DNA from 2 places in the Mycobacterium shinjukuense genome. Region 1 is predicted to be linked to the other one. Evidence: riboswitches for the same ligand, from Rfam matches in the RefSeq annotation. Region 1 holds a riboswitch; the other holds the start of a gene.
The links. A riboswitch is a leader RNA that binds a small molecule or an ion and turns the genes downstream of it on or off. The one in region 1 is predicted to bind magnesium.

Region 1 (7,822 bases):
TGTCGAGCAAATCTTGCTGGGTGGTCTCGTTCCCCCGATTCACGCAACTACGGCGGCACCTCCCTTGCGTCCCGATCCGCGACAGGAGGTGGGCGAGACTGGTCGTATTGACGCAGGCTGCAGGAATTCGATGACCTTCCGATCCGGTCACGGCGCCTGGTCCGCCGTCTGAACCGGCTGGCGCCGAGTATCCGACACGCGCTGCGCACCGAAGCGCACGTGTTATCGGCAGCACCCCGACACCACCACCACAACGGCGGAGGCCCGTAGCTGGGTCGGACTATCCGAAAAGGAGAAGTCCGATGTCTTTTGTTGGGACACAACCGGAATCGCTGTCGGCAGCGGCCGGGGTTATGCACGCCCGAATGTTGCCCCCATCGGCGCCCACCTTCGAAGTGCTGGCCGGATAAGGGGTGTTGGCAATGGATTTCGGAGCGCTCCCACCTGAAATCAACTCCACACGCATGTATTCGGGGCCAGGCTCGGCGCCCCTGCTGGCCGCCATGACGGCCTGGGACGGGCTTGCCGCGGAGCTGCGTTCGACGGTTGCCGCGTACCAGAAGGTGATCACGGTGCTGACCGGCGACGACTGGCTGGGTCCGGCATCGGAATCGATGGCGGCAGCCGCCGCCCCGTATCTGGCGTGGATGAGCATCACCGGCATGCAGGCGGAGCAGACGGCCGCTCAGGCGGCCGCCGCGGCGGCCGCATTTGAGTCGGCGTTCGCCATGACGGTGCCCCCGGCCGTGGTGGCGGCTAACCGCACTCAGCTGGCGGCGCTGGTGGCCACCAACGTGCTTGGTCAAAACACCCCGGCGATCGCGGCCACCGAGGCCGCCTACGGCGAAATGTGGGCCCAGGACGCGGCGGCAATGTACGGCTATGCCGCCAGCTCCGCGACGGCCGCCGCGCTGTCGCCGTTCACCGAACCGGTGCACACGACCAACCCGGGCGGTCAGGCCAACCAGGCCGCGGCGGTCACCCAGGCCGCTGGCGGTGCCGGGTTCGGTCTCGCGCAGTCCAAGCTGCCGCAACTGATGGCCTTGGTGCCGAATGCCTTGCAGGGGCTCGCGTCACCGGCGGCGGCCGCTGCGGCACCGGCCCAGGCTATCCCTGGCCTGGACGCGCTGAACTCCGCGCTTGCCGGCCCGGCGGGCTGGCTCGCCGCCATCCTGAATTTCCTGGATGGCAACGACGGAAATCCTTATGGAATCTTCATGAATTCTTCGCTGGTCAACGGGTTCACCTCGGCCGGATATGTCAGCCCCGCCATCGTCGGCCCCGCCGTCTGGACCGCCATGGCCGACGTCAACGCGGTAGCGTTGGGCGCCCAAAATGCCCCACTGCCCCCCATGGGCTCCGGCGAAGGGAACCCCACGTGGCTACCCGGGATCTCACCGGCCAGCCCCGAAAGCCTGCCCCCGCTGAGCGAGACGCCCGTGGCCTCGTGGGGTGCGGGAGAGGTGTCGGCCGGTACCAACCAGGCGGCGCTGGTGGGGCGACTGTCTGTTCCGCAGAGCTGGATGGCGGCGACCGCGGTAGCGAACCACGCCGGCGCCGCGGCACCGGGCGGCGGCTGGACCAGCTCCGCGACCGTCCCAGAGGCGGCAGCGGGCATGCCCGGGGTGCCCGGGATGCCCGCGGTGTTTGGGCACAGCTTCGGCAACGCTCCGCGTTACGGATTCCGGCCGACGATCATGGGACGCCCCCCAGCCGCTGGATGACGGCCGGGGGACCACCCGCCACCTGGGCGATCGGTGAGAGGTCGGTTAATCGAGGTGCTGGCAATGGATTTCGGAGCGCTCCCTCCTGAAGTCAACTCCCTGCGCATGTATTCGGGGCCAGGCTCGGCGCCGATGCTGGCCGCCGTGACGGCCTGGGACGCAGTCGCCACCGAAATGCAGGTGACCGCGGCGGCCTACGAGTCGGTGATTTCGGGGTTGATCGGTGAGGGCTGGCTGGGGCGGGCGTCGGCGGCGATGGCGGCCGCGGTCGCCCCGTATGTGACGTGGATGAGCGTCACGGGCCTGCGGGCCGCGCAGACCGCCAGTCAGGCCGCGGCGGCTGCGGCGGCCTTTGAGGCCGCGTTTGCCATGACGGTGCCGCCGGCGGTGGTCGCCGCCAACCGTGCCCGGTTGATCGCGTTGGTGGCCACCAATTTTCTGGGCATCAACACACCCGCGATCGCGGCTACCGAGGCCGAATACGCCGAAATGTGGGCTCAGGATGCGACGGCCATGTACGGGTATGCGGCTAGCTCCGCGCAGGCCTCCGCTCTGACACCGTTTTCCGAACCCGCGGCGACCACCAACCCGTCCGGGCAGGCCGGCCAGGCCGCGGCGGTCGCCCACGCGGCCGGTGCCGCCGTGGGCGGCCGCACGCAGACGGACGTGCCGCTGCTCATGTCCGCGGTGCCGGCGAGCTTGCAAGGACTCGCGTCACCGTCGGCCGTGGCTGCGCCGCTGGACGCCATTCCCGGGGCGGGCCTGCTCGCCGACATGCTGAACTTCCTGGACGGAAACGACGGGAACCCCTACGGGATCTTCCTGAACTCCAACGTGGTGAACGGTGTCATGTCAGCCGGATACGTGGCTCCCGGGCTAATCATGCCCGCCGTCACGGCTGCACTGGCGGACATCAACTCGGTGGCTCTCGACGGGGCGCCGCAGGTCCTCGTCGCACCCATGGACGTCGGTTATCCCGATGCCGCGTCGATGGGGGCGACGGTCGCCCGATCGGGCTTGGGGGCGGTCATCGCCGGCGCGAACAAGGCGGCCATGGTCGGGCGCCTGTCTGTTCCGCCGAACTGGACGACGGCCGTCGAGGCGGCAAATCCCGCCGGAGCCACACCCTCCGGCGCCGGCGCGACCAGCACCGTTGCCGCCCCCCAGGCCGGTGCGGGCATGCCCGGTCTGCCGGGCGTCCCGGCCACCAGCGCCTCGTACAGCTTCGGCAGTGGTCCTCGATACGGATTCCGGCCGACGATCATGGCGCGCCCGCCCGCCGCGGGATAGTGACGTCGCCGACGGAGCGCAAGGCTCAGATCCGGATACCTGTGTGACCCGCCGCGGCAGGACGACGATCCGTCAGACGCGACGACAGCGCTGGCTGGTTTACGGCGAAAGTCCCTGCGCGACGGCCAAATTGTCGGCGGCGGCGGGCAGCGGTGTGCGGGCGTGGTTGCGGATCCCCATCGCTACGTCACGGGCCGGACCAGCCGGCCGTTGCCGCTCCGGGTGGGGCGGCTCACCCACGCGCCCCTGATGAGCCAGCGTGTTTGGGTTGACTCGAACCGTCGGGGGTGCCACGATGGCCTGTGCATGCACCTCGCTAGGTGAGGCGTCTGCACGGATATAGGCCACTGACCTCGAACGTCGAAAGACGCCCAGGGTCAGGACAGCTCTTCCCGGCTTAAGGGTTGAGCCCAAGTGGCTTCCGGGCCAGCCCGGATACGCCGTGTGGTGCCAAAGCTCTGACGAGAGGGGTGCCGCGCCCTATGTTTCAATTGGGCCCCCACCCCTGATGTGCAAGCCACCGGCACCCCCGCGTGCCCTGGCCCCGAGGAGGTGAGAGCGAAATGAGTTCCGGCGATAGTTCCTATTCGAGATCGACGATCATTTCGTTCCGATCCGACCTGGGCGCCGTTCACGCAATCTGAACTGGCTCAACGCCATTCTCCGATCCGCACCCCTGCGCTAGGGGGGTGTGCAGCGGGCGCGCGGAATTTGCCAGCGAAATCGCCACATCGGCCCCTGGTTCGGGTCTTCCGGCAGGAGAAGCCCGATGTCATTGGTCACCACCCAGCCAGCTGCCCTGGCAACGGCCCCGGGTCAGTTGCCCCGTGTCGGAGCGGCCACGGCCGCCCAAAATGCCGCCGCACCCGCGACCACAGGTCTGGCTGCTGCTGCCACCGATGACGTATCGGTCTTGACCGCAACGCAATTCGGCACCCAGGGCGCCCGGTACCAGACGGTGGGTGCTCAGGCGATGGCAATCCACGAGCCGTTCGTCGCGATCTTGGGTGCCGGTGCCGGTTCCTATGCGGCTACCGAAGCCGCCAACGCCGTCAGCTAAACGAGGAGGCCGACGATGACCGCCGCCCTGGATTTTGCAACATTGCCGCCCGAAATCAATTCCACGCGCATGTATTCGGGCGCCGGCTCGGGCCCGATGCTGGCCGCCGCATCGGCCTGGCACGGCCTGGCCGCGGAGCTACGTGCCACCGCGTTGTCCTGTGGCGCGGTGCTCTGCGCGCTGACCGGCGAAGAATGGTACGGCCCGGCATCGGCATCGATGGCCGCCGCGGTCGCACCGTATACGGCATGGCTGAGCAGCACAGCCGTCCAAGCCGAGCAAACGGCCCTACAAGCCGAGGCGGCCGTGGCCGCCTACGAAGCCGCCTTTGCGGCAACGGTGCCTCCACCGGTGGTGGCGGCCAACCGTGCCCAGCTGATGGCGCTGGTCGCCACCAACATATTCGGGCAAAACACCCCGGCGATCGCCGCCACCGAGGCTCAGTACGCCGAAATGTGGGCCCAAGACGGCATGGCCATGTACGGCTACGCCGGTTCCTCGGCCGCGGCCACGCGGTTGAGCCCGTTTGTCGAGCCCCCGCGGATAACCAACCCCAGCGGCCTGGCCGCCCAGGCGGCCGCGGTCGCCCAAGCCAGCGGCGCGGCGGCGGGCACCCAGCAGTCGACGCTGTCCCAGCTGATCTCCGCGGTGCCGACCGTCCTGCAAGGACTCGCGTCGTCGACCGGACCGGCGTCGTCCGGGCCGGCGGGCATCCTGGGCACGCTGGGCACCGGATCGATCTGGCATGAAATCTGGGCCGTGTTGCAACCCAATTCGAACTTCTGGAACACCGTGACGTCGTCCGGGCTCGGCATGGCGCCGGCCACCATACTCGCCCCGCTGCTGGGTCTGATCGGCGGTGGGACGGCGGCAAGCATGGCCGGGGAAGCCCTCGGCGAGGCTGCCACCGGCGCGCTGGCAGGCCCGCTCGCGGGCATCGCCGGACCGAGCGGACTCGGCGGCGCCGTGTCGGCCGGCGTAGGCAACGCGGCCGCCGTCGGCACGCTGTCGGTGCCGCCAAGCTGGACCGCCGCCGCGCCGCTGCACGGTCCCCTGGGCTCGACGTTGGGTGGCACACCCATGGTGGCACCCCCTCCCGCGGGGCCGGCCGGCATGCCCGGGGTGCCCTTCGGCAACGCGGCCGGCCAGCACTTCGGCCGCGCCGTCCCCCAGTACGGTTTCCGTCCGACCTTCGTCGCACGACCGCCCGCCGCCGGATAGGGCGGCCTGCCGGAAAGTTCTCAGCAACTGGGCAGTCAGTTCGCAGGCGTACTCGCGTACCCAGGGTCGCCGTCGTGCGTAGGCTGCCTCACGTTAGGAGAGCACGGTATGACGGTCAGCTACCACGTCGGCGACGTCGGCACCCACGGAGCCATCTTTCGGTGCCAGCCTTCAGATCGGCAGTCGCCACCCAATCGGCGCCGCGGACACGATAGCCATCGAGCGTGGTGTCGCCAGGTATTGGTGTTTCCGCGAGATGGTGATCACTCGTCAAACCTATTGGCGCACTCGAAATGTCGTTATATTTTTGGCATCGAATCGTCACGGGCCGCGAAAAGAGCGCGTCGCATAATTCAGAATTGGACGAGAGCAGAATAGTGGCGATAGCGATAGTGAATGCGGCTGGTCGCTACTGCTGCGACCTGGCCTTATAAGCGTCCAGTGACGATTGTTTAAAGAAGCTCTCACAGCTAGTCGGCAAGGGGTGACACGTACTGTTTACGCTGCTCTTACCTGGGCGGAACGCGATGCAAATAAACGTTGTACAGCATGTTTGCATATCGGGTCGGGGAAATCTGCGCAGGGGAGGAAAACAAGTCGTGACGGGCTCATCGGATAACGGGTGCACGGGTGCGCGGTCATTAAATATTTGGGATCAGCACCTAGATGATGATTTGGACATCGGGTGAGTTCCATGAGATCCGGCTCAAATTGTGTGCAGAACTACCAGGCCGTGATTACCATGGCGGCCATATAGGGACCGGAGGTAACAGATATGGACTTCGGGGCGCTACCGCCGGAAATCAACTCGGGCCGGATGTATATGGGTCCGGGCTCGGGACCGATGTTGGCCGCGGCCGCGGCTTGGGACGAGTTGGCAGCGGGCCTGCACTCCACCGCGGCATCGTATGGCTCCACCGTCGAGGGCCTGACCGTCGGATCGTGGACCGGTCCGTCCGCGATCGCCATGGCGGCCGCGGCCGCTCCATACGTGGCGTGGCTCAGCGCCACCGCCGCCCAGGCCGAGCAGGCCGCCACCCAGGCCAAGCTCGCCGCGGGTGCCTATGAAACGGCGTTTGCCGCCACGGTTCCTCCCCCGGTGATCGAGGCCAACCGTGCGTTGCTCATGTCGTTGATCGCCACCAACATATTCGGGCAAAACACCCCGGCAATCGCGGCGACCGAAGCCCAATACCTGGAAATGTGGGCCCAGGATGCTGCCGCCATGTATGGCTATGCGGGCTCCTCGGCGGCGGCCGCGCAGTTGGCCCCGTTCAGCGAGCCACCACAGACGACCAACCCAGCCAGCGCGGCCGGCCAGGCGGCGGCGGTGGCACAAACGCTCGCCGCCTCGACCGCTGCCGACATCCAGTCGCAGCTCTCCCAATTCATCAGCCTGCTGCCGACCACCCTGCAAGGCCTGGCGACGACGTCTTCCGGCGCGGGTTGGGACACCGTGCTGCAGAGCATCAGCACCCTATTGGCGAACCTCACCGGGCCATACAGCATCATCGGGCTGGGCGCCATACCCGGCGGCTGGTGGCTGACGTTCGGTCAGATCCTCGGCTTGGCGCAAAACGCCCCGGGTGTGGCCGCCTTACTCAGCCCGAAAGCCGCCGCCGGGGTGTTTTCCCCGTTGGCGCCGCTGCGTGGCGGATACATCGCCGATATCAAGCCCCTTGGCGGCGGGGCGAGCGGAGGCATCGCCCGAGCAATCTATGTCGGATCGCTGTCGGTACCGCCGAGCTGGACTGCGGCCGCACCGGTGGCCAGGGCGATGGCGTCGGTATTGCCGGGCGCCAGCGCCGGCGCCGGTCCCGCGGCCGCCGAAGCCCCGGGAGTCTTGTTCGGCGAGATGGCCCTGTCGAGTCTGGCCGGACGCGCGCTGGCCGGAACGGCGGCGCGCTCCGCCGGCGCCGGCGGTGCCCGCATCGCGGGTGGCTCGGTCGCCGACGACGTTGCCAGCACAGCCACCATCATCGTCATACCGGCCGACTGAGGTGCGCGAGCCGACCGGGCGTTTGCCCCGACAAGGAGAAGGACACATGCCTTTGCTGACGACACACCAGCAGACGGCTGCGAGCGCGCCCGGTGCGGCGAACGGCGCGGCTCCGACAACCCGCGTGGTTCCGGTCGCCGCCGATAAGGTGTCGGCACTCCCGGCCGCACAGTGCGCCGGGACCGCCCGGATTCATCCGACACCCGGCCCCCGGGCCGCGGCGACGCGCGAGTGGTTTGGGAGTGCTCTGGCGATGGCCGACGTGACCGCGGCTAGTTAGGAAGGTAAAGGCAATGGATTTCGGGTTGCAGCCACCGGAGATCACCTCCGGCGAGATGTATTCAGGTCCAGGCGCCGGCCCGATGCTGGCCGCTGCCGCTGCCTGGGATGGCCTGGCGGCCGAATTGCAGTCCACGGCGGCCTCCTACGGCTCGATCGTCGAGGGCCTGGTCGCGGAGTCATGGACGGGCACCTCGTCAGCCGCGATGGCGGCCGCGGCCGCACCGTTTGTGAGCTGGCTGTCGACCA
Region 2 (7,822 bases), 320 kb from region 1:
TGATCTCGGGCAGGTGCACAGCATCCTCAACGGCAGCGAGCGGGTACAGCCGGCGACCCTGAAACGATTCATTGACCGCTTCGCCCGGTACAACCTGGCTGCCAAGGCGCTGCGGCCGGCCTATGGGATGGCGGAAGCAACCGTTTACATAGCGACGCGTACGACGGGCGAACCACCCGAGATCGTCCACTTCGACTCCGAGAAACTGCCCACCGGTCAAGCGCAGCGGTGCTCGAGCCCAGGCGGGACACCACTGGTCAGTTATGGCGTCCCGGAGTCCCAGCTGGTGCGCATCGTCGATCCCGACACGAACATCGAATGTCCGGAGGGAACGGTCGGCGAGATCTGGGTGCAGGGTGACAACGTTGCGTGCGGCTATTGGCAGAAGCCCGAAGAGACCAAGCGCACGTTCGACGCCAGGATTGTCCACCCCTCGGGGGGCACACCCGAAGGTCCCTGGCTGAGAACCGGTGATTCTGGCTTCTTCTCCGGGGGTGAGCTGTTCATCATCGGACGCATCAAGGATCTCTTGATCATTTATGGGCGAAACCACTCGCCCGACGACATCGAGGCGACGATCCAGGAGATCACGGCGGGCCGCTGCGTGGCGATCGGGGTACCGGAAGGCGGCGCTGAGAAGCTCGTTGCCATCGTCGAGGTCAAAAAGAGGGGCGACTCCGACAAGGATGCGATGGACAGGCTGCGGGTGATCAAACGCGATGTCAACGCGGCGGTATACAAGTCACACGGACTGAGCGTGGCCGACCTCGTTCTGGTATCGCCCGGGTCGATTCCCATCACCACGAGCGGCAAGGTCAGGCGAGCACAGTGTGTCCAGCTATACCGACAACGTGAGTTCACCCGGCTGGACGGTTGACCCTATGTCGGCGGGCGGGGTCGCACGGGCATTGGTGCTGGCGGCCCCGCGCCGCCTGACCGTCCGGGAATTTCCGTTTCCGCCCATCGGCGAGGACGACGCGCTGCTGCGGGTCGAGGCCTGCGGGCTGTGCGGGACCGATCACGAGCAGTACACCGGCGAGCTGGCCGGCGGGTTCGCGTTCGTGCCCGGTCACGAGACGGTCGGGACCATTACGGCGATCGGGCCGCAGGCGGCGCGGCGGTGGGGGGTATCGGCCGGTGACCGGGTCGCCGTCGAGGTGTTCCAGTCGTGTCGTCGGTGCGCGCCCTGCCGTAGCGGCGAGTACCGGCGCTGCGTGCGGCACGGCCTGGCCGACATGTACGGCTTCATCCCGGTCGACCGGGCGCCCGGGCTGTGGGGCGGCTACGCCGAATACCAGTATCTGGCCCCCGATTCGATGGTGTTGCCGGTGGCCGATGAGCTCAGCCCGCAGGTGGCCACCTTGTTCAATCCGCTGGGAGCTGGAATACGTTGGGGAGTAACGGTTCCGGGCACCAAGCCGGGCGACGTGGTAGCGGTGCTCGGACCGGGAATCCGGGGGCTGTGCGCGGCGGCGGCGGCCAAGGAGGCGGGTGCGGCGTTCGTCATGGTCACCGGGTTGGGCCCCCGCGACGCCGGCCGGTTGGCGCTGGCGCCGCGGTTTGGGGCGGACCTGGTCGTCGACGTGGCCGCCGACGATCCGGTCGCCGCCCTGGCACAGCAGACCGGCGGGCTGGCGGACGTCGTGGTCGACGTGACCGCGAAGGCGCCGGCGGCGTTCGCGCAGGCGGTCGCACTCGCGCGTCCCGCCGGCACCGTCGTCGTCGCCGGCACCCGCGGCTTCGGCAGCGGCGCCCCGGGGTTTTCCCCCGACCTGGTCGTCGTCAAGGAGCTGCGGGTGCTCGGCGCGCTCGGCGTGGATGCCACCGCCTATCGGGCGGCCCTTGATCTGCTGGTTTCCGCTCGCTACCCGTTCGAGCAGCTACCCCGGCGATGTGTGCGGCTTGAGGAAGTCGAGGAGTTGCTGGCTACCATGGCCGGTGAACGCGACGGTGTCCCGCCAGTCCACGGAGTCCTCACACCATGACCTCACCCAGGAAGCCCAGCCGGGTTCCGCTGTTGCCGCTCGACGAGGCCAAGGCCGCCGCTGATGAAGCCGGTGTGCCCGACTACATGGCCGAGCTCAGCATCTTCCAGGTGTTGCTGAACCATCCGCGACTGGCGGCGGTCTTCAACGACCTGCTCGCCACCATGTTGTGGCATGGTGCCCTGGACCGCCGGTTGCGCGAGCTGGTGATCATGCGGATCGGCTGGCTCACCAAATGCGACTACGAATGGACCCAACACTGGCGGGTAGCTTCCGGGCTTGGCGTGTCCGCCGACGATCTGCTCGGCGTGCGAGACTGGCAGGAATACAACGGGTTCGGGCCCACCGAGCGAGCCGTGCTGGCGGCCACCGACGACGTCGTGCGCGACGGCGCGGTGAGCGCGGCGAGCTGGGCGGCTTGTGAACGCGAATTAAGCGGCGACACGAAAGTTCTCATCGAACTGGTCACCGCCATCGGCGCGTGGCGCATGGTGGCGTCGCTGCTGCACAGCCTTGAGGTGCCGCTGGAGGACGGGGTGTCCAGCTGGCCACCCGACGGGCAGGGGCCCGGGTAGCACCCGCGAACAGACGCAAACGCCCCCATTTTCGGGTCGAAAAGGGGGCGTTTGCGTCTGTTCGCGGAAGGTTGTGCGGCTCAGACGATCCGATAGGTTTGCACCGCGTGCGCGACGACGTTGCCGTCGGCATCGGTCGCGGTGATCTCGGTGAAGATGAGTTCCTTGCGGCGCCGCACCGTGCGGGCATGGCACAGCAGGTCACAGCCCTTGGCCGCACCGGTGTACTGGATGCTCATCGCGACGGTGGAGGCGCGTGCGCCCTTGTCGAAGTCGTGGTTGGACCAGGCGGCGGCCGCGCCGGCGGTGTCCATCACCGACGCGATCACCCCGCCGTGAAAGTAGGTGCCGTCGTTGGTGAGATTGGCGCGGAACGGGAGCCGGATCGTCACGTCGTCGGGTTCGTATCGTTCGAACACGATGCCGAGTCCGCCGATGAACGGCGTCCTGGTCATCAGGTCCCGCACGGCCTGGCGACGTGCGTGCTGTTGTTCGGCGGTCAACGGCTCGGCCATGGCGGCAAGATTACCGTATTCGATTGACATATCAATCAATAGCTCATAGCGTCGGTGCCATGCGGACCAGAGTGGCCGAAATGCTCGGCGTCGAGTTCCCGATCTGCGCCTTCAGCCACTGCCGCGACGTCGTGGCGGCGGTGTCCAACGCGGGTGGGTTCGGGATCCTGGGCGCCGTCGCGCACAGCCCCAAGCGGCTGGACAGCGAACTGACCTGGATCGAGCGGCAGACCGGCGGTAGGCCGTACGGGGTCGACCTGCTGCTGCCGCCCAAGTATGTCGGCGCCGAACAGGGCGGAATCGACGCGCAGCGGGTTCGGGAGCTGCTGCCGGCAGAGCACCGCGCATTCGTCGAGGATCTGCTGGCCCGCTACGGCATTGCCGCTCCCCCCGACCAGCAGCGCGCACCGTCTGGAGGTGGGCTCAACATCTCACCGAAAGGCTATGGGCCGCTGCTGGATGTCGCCTTCGCCCACGACATCAGGCTGATCGCCAGCGCGCTCGGGCCGCCGCCGCTCGACCTTGTCGAGCGGGCCCACGACCACGACGTGCTGGTGGCCGCGCTGGCCGGCACCACCCACCATGCGCGTCGGCACGCGACCGCCGGGGTCGACCTGATCGTCGCGCAGGGCACCGAGGCCGGCGGCCACACCGGCGAGGTGGCGACCATGGTGCTGGTTCCGGAGGTGGTGGACGCGGTGTCGCCCACGCCGGTGTTGGCCGCGGGGGGGATCGCCCGGGGCCGCCAGATCGCGGCGGCCCTGGCCCTGGGCGCCGAGGGGGTGTGGTGCGGTTCGGTGTGGCTGACCACCGAGGAAGCCGAGACGCCCCCGGTGGTCAGGGACAAGTTCCTGGCCGCAACCTCCTCGGACACGGTGCGGTCCCGGTCACTGACCGGCAAACCCGCGCGGATGCTGCGGACCGCCTGGACCGACGAGTGGGACCGGCCCGATAGCCCCGACCCCCTCGGCATGCCGCTGCAGACCGCGTTGGTCACCGAGCCGCAGATGCGCATCAACCAGGCCGCCAGTCATCCGGGCGCCAAGGCCCGTGAGCTGGCGACCTACTTCGTCGGCCAGGTGGTCGGATCGCTTGACCGGGTGCGGCCCGCGCGCACGGTGGTGCTCGACATGGTCGAGGAATTCGTCGACACCATCGGCCAGTTGGAGGCGCTCGTTGATCGGTGATCTCCGATGAGCGACACCGGCACCCGACGACGCCGGGCGGTCAGCGAGGACGAGAAGTCGCAACGGCGCGACGAGATCATGTCCGCGGCCAAAGAAGTCTTTGCCCGCAAGGGTTTTCATGCCACCACGGTCGCAGACATCGCCAAGCAGGCCGGTCTGGCGTACGGCTTGATCTATTGGTATTTCGACTCCAAGGACGCGTTGTTTCATGCCTTGATGGCCGTCGAGGAGGCCGCGTTGCGCGCTCATGTCGCGGCGGCGCTGGCCGCGGTCGCCGGGCCTCGCGACGCCGGGGCGCGCGATACCGGAAAAGAAGTGCCCTTTCGGGCCTACCTGCAGGCCTGTGTTCAGGCCACCTTCGAGTTTTTCGAAGCCGACCGGGCCACCGTCCGGTTGTTGTTCCGCGACGCCCATGCGCTTGGTGACCGATTCGAAAAGCACCTTGGTGGAATCTACGAGCGGTTCATCGACGACATCGAGGCCGGTGTCGTCGCCGCTCAAGAGCGTGGTGAGGTGATAACGGCCCCGCCCCGGATGGTGGCGTATACGCTGGCGGCGCTGGTGGGCCAGTTGGCGCACCGGCGGCTGAGCACCGACGACGGGGTCGCCGCGGCCCAGGTGGCGGATTTCGTGGTCTCGCTGGTGCTTGACGGGCTGCGCCCGCGCCCACCGGCGCCCGGGCTCGAGTCGACGACGGATTCGTCCGCTCTTTCGGCGCGTTGACCTCGGACGACAGCTGCGGCCGGGCAGGAAGGGAACCTGGGTAACCGCTGTCAACTTGGATGCCGAATGGGCACAAAATCGGCAACCTGGTCACGATGTCGTTGACCGAGTGGCATGGGTCGGGCATGATCGGTCGGGCAAGCACCTCGTTAGGTGAGGCGGCTACCCGAACACAGGCCACTGACCCCGAACGTCGAGAGACGCCCCGGGTCAGGACAGCTCCTCCCGGCTTAAGGGTTGAGCCCAGGTGGCTTCCGGTCTTCCCGGACACGTCGTGTGGTGCCAAAGCTCTGACGAGTGGGGTGCGGATCGCGGCAGTCGCCGCATTTCGGTACCCCCTGGTGTGCGCGGATCGTGTAGGTACCGCACGCGTCATGACCGTGAGGAGGTGAGGGACGAATGACTTCCGGTGATAGTCCGGATCGATATCCGGGCTCCGTCTCGTCCCCATCCGGTCTCCGGCCCGAGGTTCGCCGCTGAGTCGTGCCGCCAGCCAGCCTTCCTGGATTGGAACCGTTCTGGACGGGACCACGTCAGATCAGGTCAGTCCACTAGCGCTCGTTTCGAAACGTCCAGGAGGCGATCATGACCGCAGCTTTGAACGAAGTGGTAACCGCAGCACCCGCGCCGCGGCTGCACGTGGTGCGCGAGGAGGCCCCCATCGAGGCCGCCCAGAAGGTGACGCGGCGGCGTGACACCCGGCCGGTCATCGTCATCCGCGACCCGCTGGTGGACGGCGCCGCCGGCTTGCTGAGCATTCCGCTGCGGCACATGTACGCGGCGCTGTGGCGTATCGGCGTGCTCGACGTCCACGCCTAAGCCCAGCCGGCGATCCCACCGGTGGCGGGAGTCAAGTCGCTGCAGGCGATGGTGTGCCCGCCACCGTGATCGAAGGGGATCTCGCCACCGTGGTTCGGGTATGCGGGGCTTCGGTAGAATCGACCCAACGGCGTCGATCCGGCCATCACCGGGAAGCCTTCGGAAGAACAGCCAGCCTGGCCCAGTAGAACCGAACGGGTGGGCCCGTCACAGCCCGCAGTCGAGCGGTCACGCGTGAGCGTGGCAAGCGGGGTGGTACCGCGGCGTTCGCACACCAGCGTGGCGTCGTCCCCGGGCCTGAGCACAGGCGCGCAGCGCCGTTAACGGCACAGGGAGACGACGCACTTTGACCGAGAACGCTGACCGCCGGGCGTATCCGAAGCCGGCCGGCGGGGCACCCGACTTCCCGGCACTCGAGCTCGAGGTCCTTGACCACTGGTTCCGCGACGACACCTTCCGTGCCAGCATCGCCCGCCGGGAGGGTGCGCCGGAGTACGTCTTCTACGACGGGCCCCCATTTGCCAACGGCCTGCCGCACTATGGGCACCTGCTCACCGGTTACGTCAAGGACATCGTGCCGAGGTATCGCACCATGCGCGGCTATAAGGTGGAGCGCCGCTTCGGCTGGGACACCCACGGGCTGCCCGCCGAACTCGAAGTCGAACGCCAACTGGGCATCACCGACAAGTCCCAGATCGACACCATGGGCATCGCCGCGTTCAACGACGCCTGCCGGGCGTCGGTGTTGCGCTACACCGACGAGTGGCAGGCATATGTGACCCGCCAGGCCCGCTGGGTCGACTTCGACAACGACTACAAGACACTCGATCGGTCCTACATGGAGTCGGTGATCTGGGCGTTCAAACAGCTGTGGGACAAGGGCCTGGCCTATGAGGGCTACCGGGTGTTGCCCTACTGCTGGCGCGACGAGACCCCGTTGTCCAATCACGAACTGCGGATGGACGACGACATCTACCAAAGCCGCCAAGACCCCGCGATCACGGTCGGCTTGAAGGTGGTGGACGGCGAACTTGACGGCGCCTACCTGTTGGTGTGGACGACCACACCGTGGACCCTGCCGGCGAACCTCGCGGTGGCCGTCCATCCCGACGTGACCTATGTACAGGTCAGGGCCGGTGATCGTCGTGTGGTGCTGGCGCAGGCACGGCTGGCCGCCTACGCGCGCGAACTCGGCGATGAGCCCGAGGTGCTCGGCAGCTACCGCGGCGCCCAGCTGCTGGGCGCTCGGTATCTGCCTCCTTTCGCGTATTTCATGGACTCGCCCAACGCTTTTCGAGTGCTCTCGGGTGACTTCGTGACCACCGAGGACGGCACCGGCATTGTGCACATGGCACCGGCCTACGGCGAGGACGACATGGCCACCACCGACCCGGTCGGTATCGTGCCGGTCACCCCGGTCGACTCCAAGGGGCGATTCGACGCCACCGTCCCGGATTACCAGGGACAGCATGTTTTTGACGCCAACCCGGACATCATCCGGGATCTGAAATACCGGAGCGGGCCGGCGGCGGCCAACGGCGCGGTGTTGCTCCGCCACGAAACCTACGAGCACCCCTACCCGCACTGCTGGCGCTGCCGTAACCCGCTGATCTACCGGGCGGTGTCGTCATGGTTTGTCACGGTGACCAAATTCCGGGACCGCATGGTGGAACTGAACCGGCAGATCACCTGGTATCCCGACCACGTCAAGGACGGCCAGTTCGGCAAGTGGCTGCAGGGCGCTCGTGACTGGTCGATCTCGCGAAACCGCTACTGGGGCACGCCAATCCCGGTGTGGAAGTCCGACGACCCGGCCTATCCGCGCATCGACGTGTACGGCAGCCTCGACGAGCTGGAGCGCGACTTCGGGGTGCGGCCAACCAATTTGCACCGGCCCTACATCGACGAACTCACCCGCCCCAACCCCGACGATCCCACCGGCCGTAGCACGATGCGCCGCATCCCCGACGTGCTCGACGTGTGGTTCGACTCGGGCTCCATGCCGTACGCCCAGGTGC

Region 2: it holds a riboswitch for magnesium, as region 1 does, so the genes downstream of both, G6N20_RS08215 (Rv1535 family protein) here and G6N20_RS06890 (PE family protein) in region 1, are expected to answer to the same signal.

What each region holds. Positions count from the first base shown of each region.
Region 1 covers NZ_AP022575.1:1,532,168-1,539,989, reverse strand. Annotated here, with positions in the region: gene G6N20_RS06900 (PPE family protein) at 423-1,724, shown strand; gene G6N20_RS06895 (PPE family protein) at 1,788-3,014, shown strand; M-box (ykoK) riboswitch at 3,320-3,491, shown strand; gene G6N20_RS06890 (PE family protein) at 3,784-4,074, shown strand; gene G6N20_RS06885 (PPE family protein) at 4,090-5,295, shown strand; gene G6N20_RS06880 (PPE family protein) at 6,071-7,294, shown strand; gene G6N20_RS06870 (PPE family protein) at 7,588-7,822, shown strand, end outside.
Region 2 covers NZ_AP022575.1:1,852,919-1,860,740, reverse strand. Annotated here, with positions in the region: gene G6N20_RS08245 (AMP-binding protein) at 1-877, shown strand, start outside; gene G6N20_RS08240 (zinc-dependent alcohol dehydrogenase) at 882-1,985, shown strand; gene G6N20_RS08235 (carboxymuconolactone decarboxylase family protein) at 1,982-2,560, shown strand; gene G6N20_RS08230 (PaaI family thioesterase) at 2,641-3,075, opposite strand; gene G6N20_RS08225 (NAD(P)H-dependent flavin oxidoreductase) at 3,135-4,262, shown strand; gene G6N20_RS08220 (TetR/AcrR family transcriptional regulator) at 4,269-4,985, shown strand; M-box (ykoK) riboswitch at 5,124-5,294, shown strand; gene G6N20_RS08215 (Rv1535 family protein) at 5,571-5,804, shown strand; gene ileS (isoleucine--tRNA ligase) at 6,151-7,822, shown strand, end outside.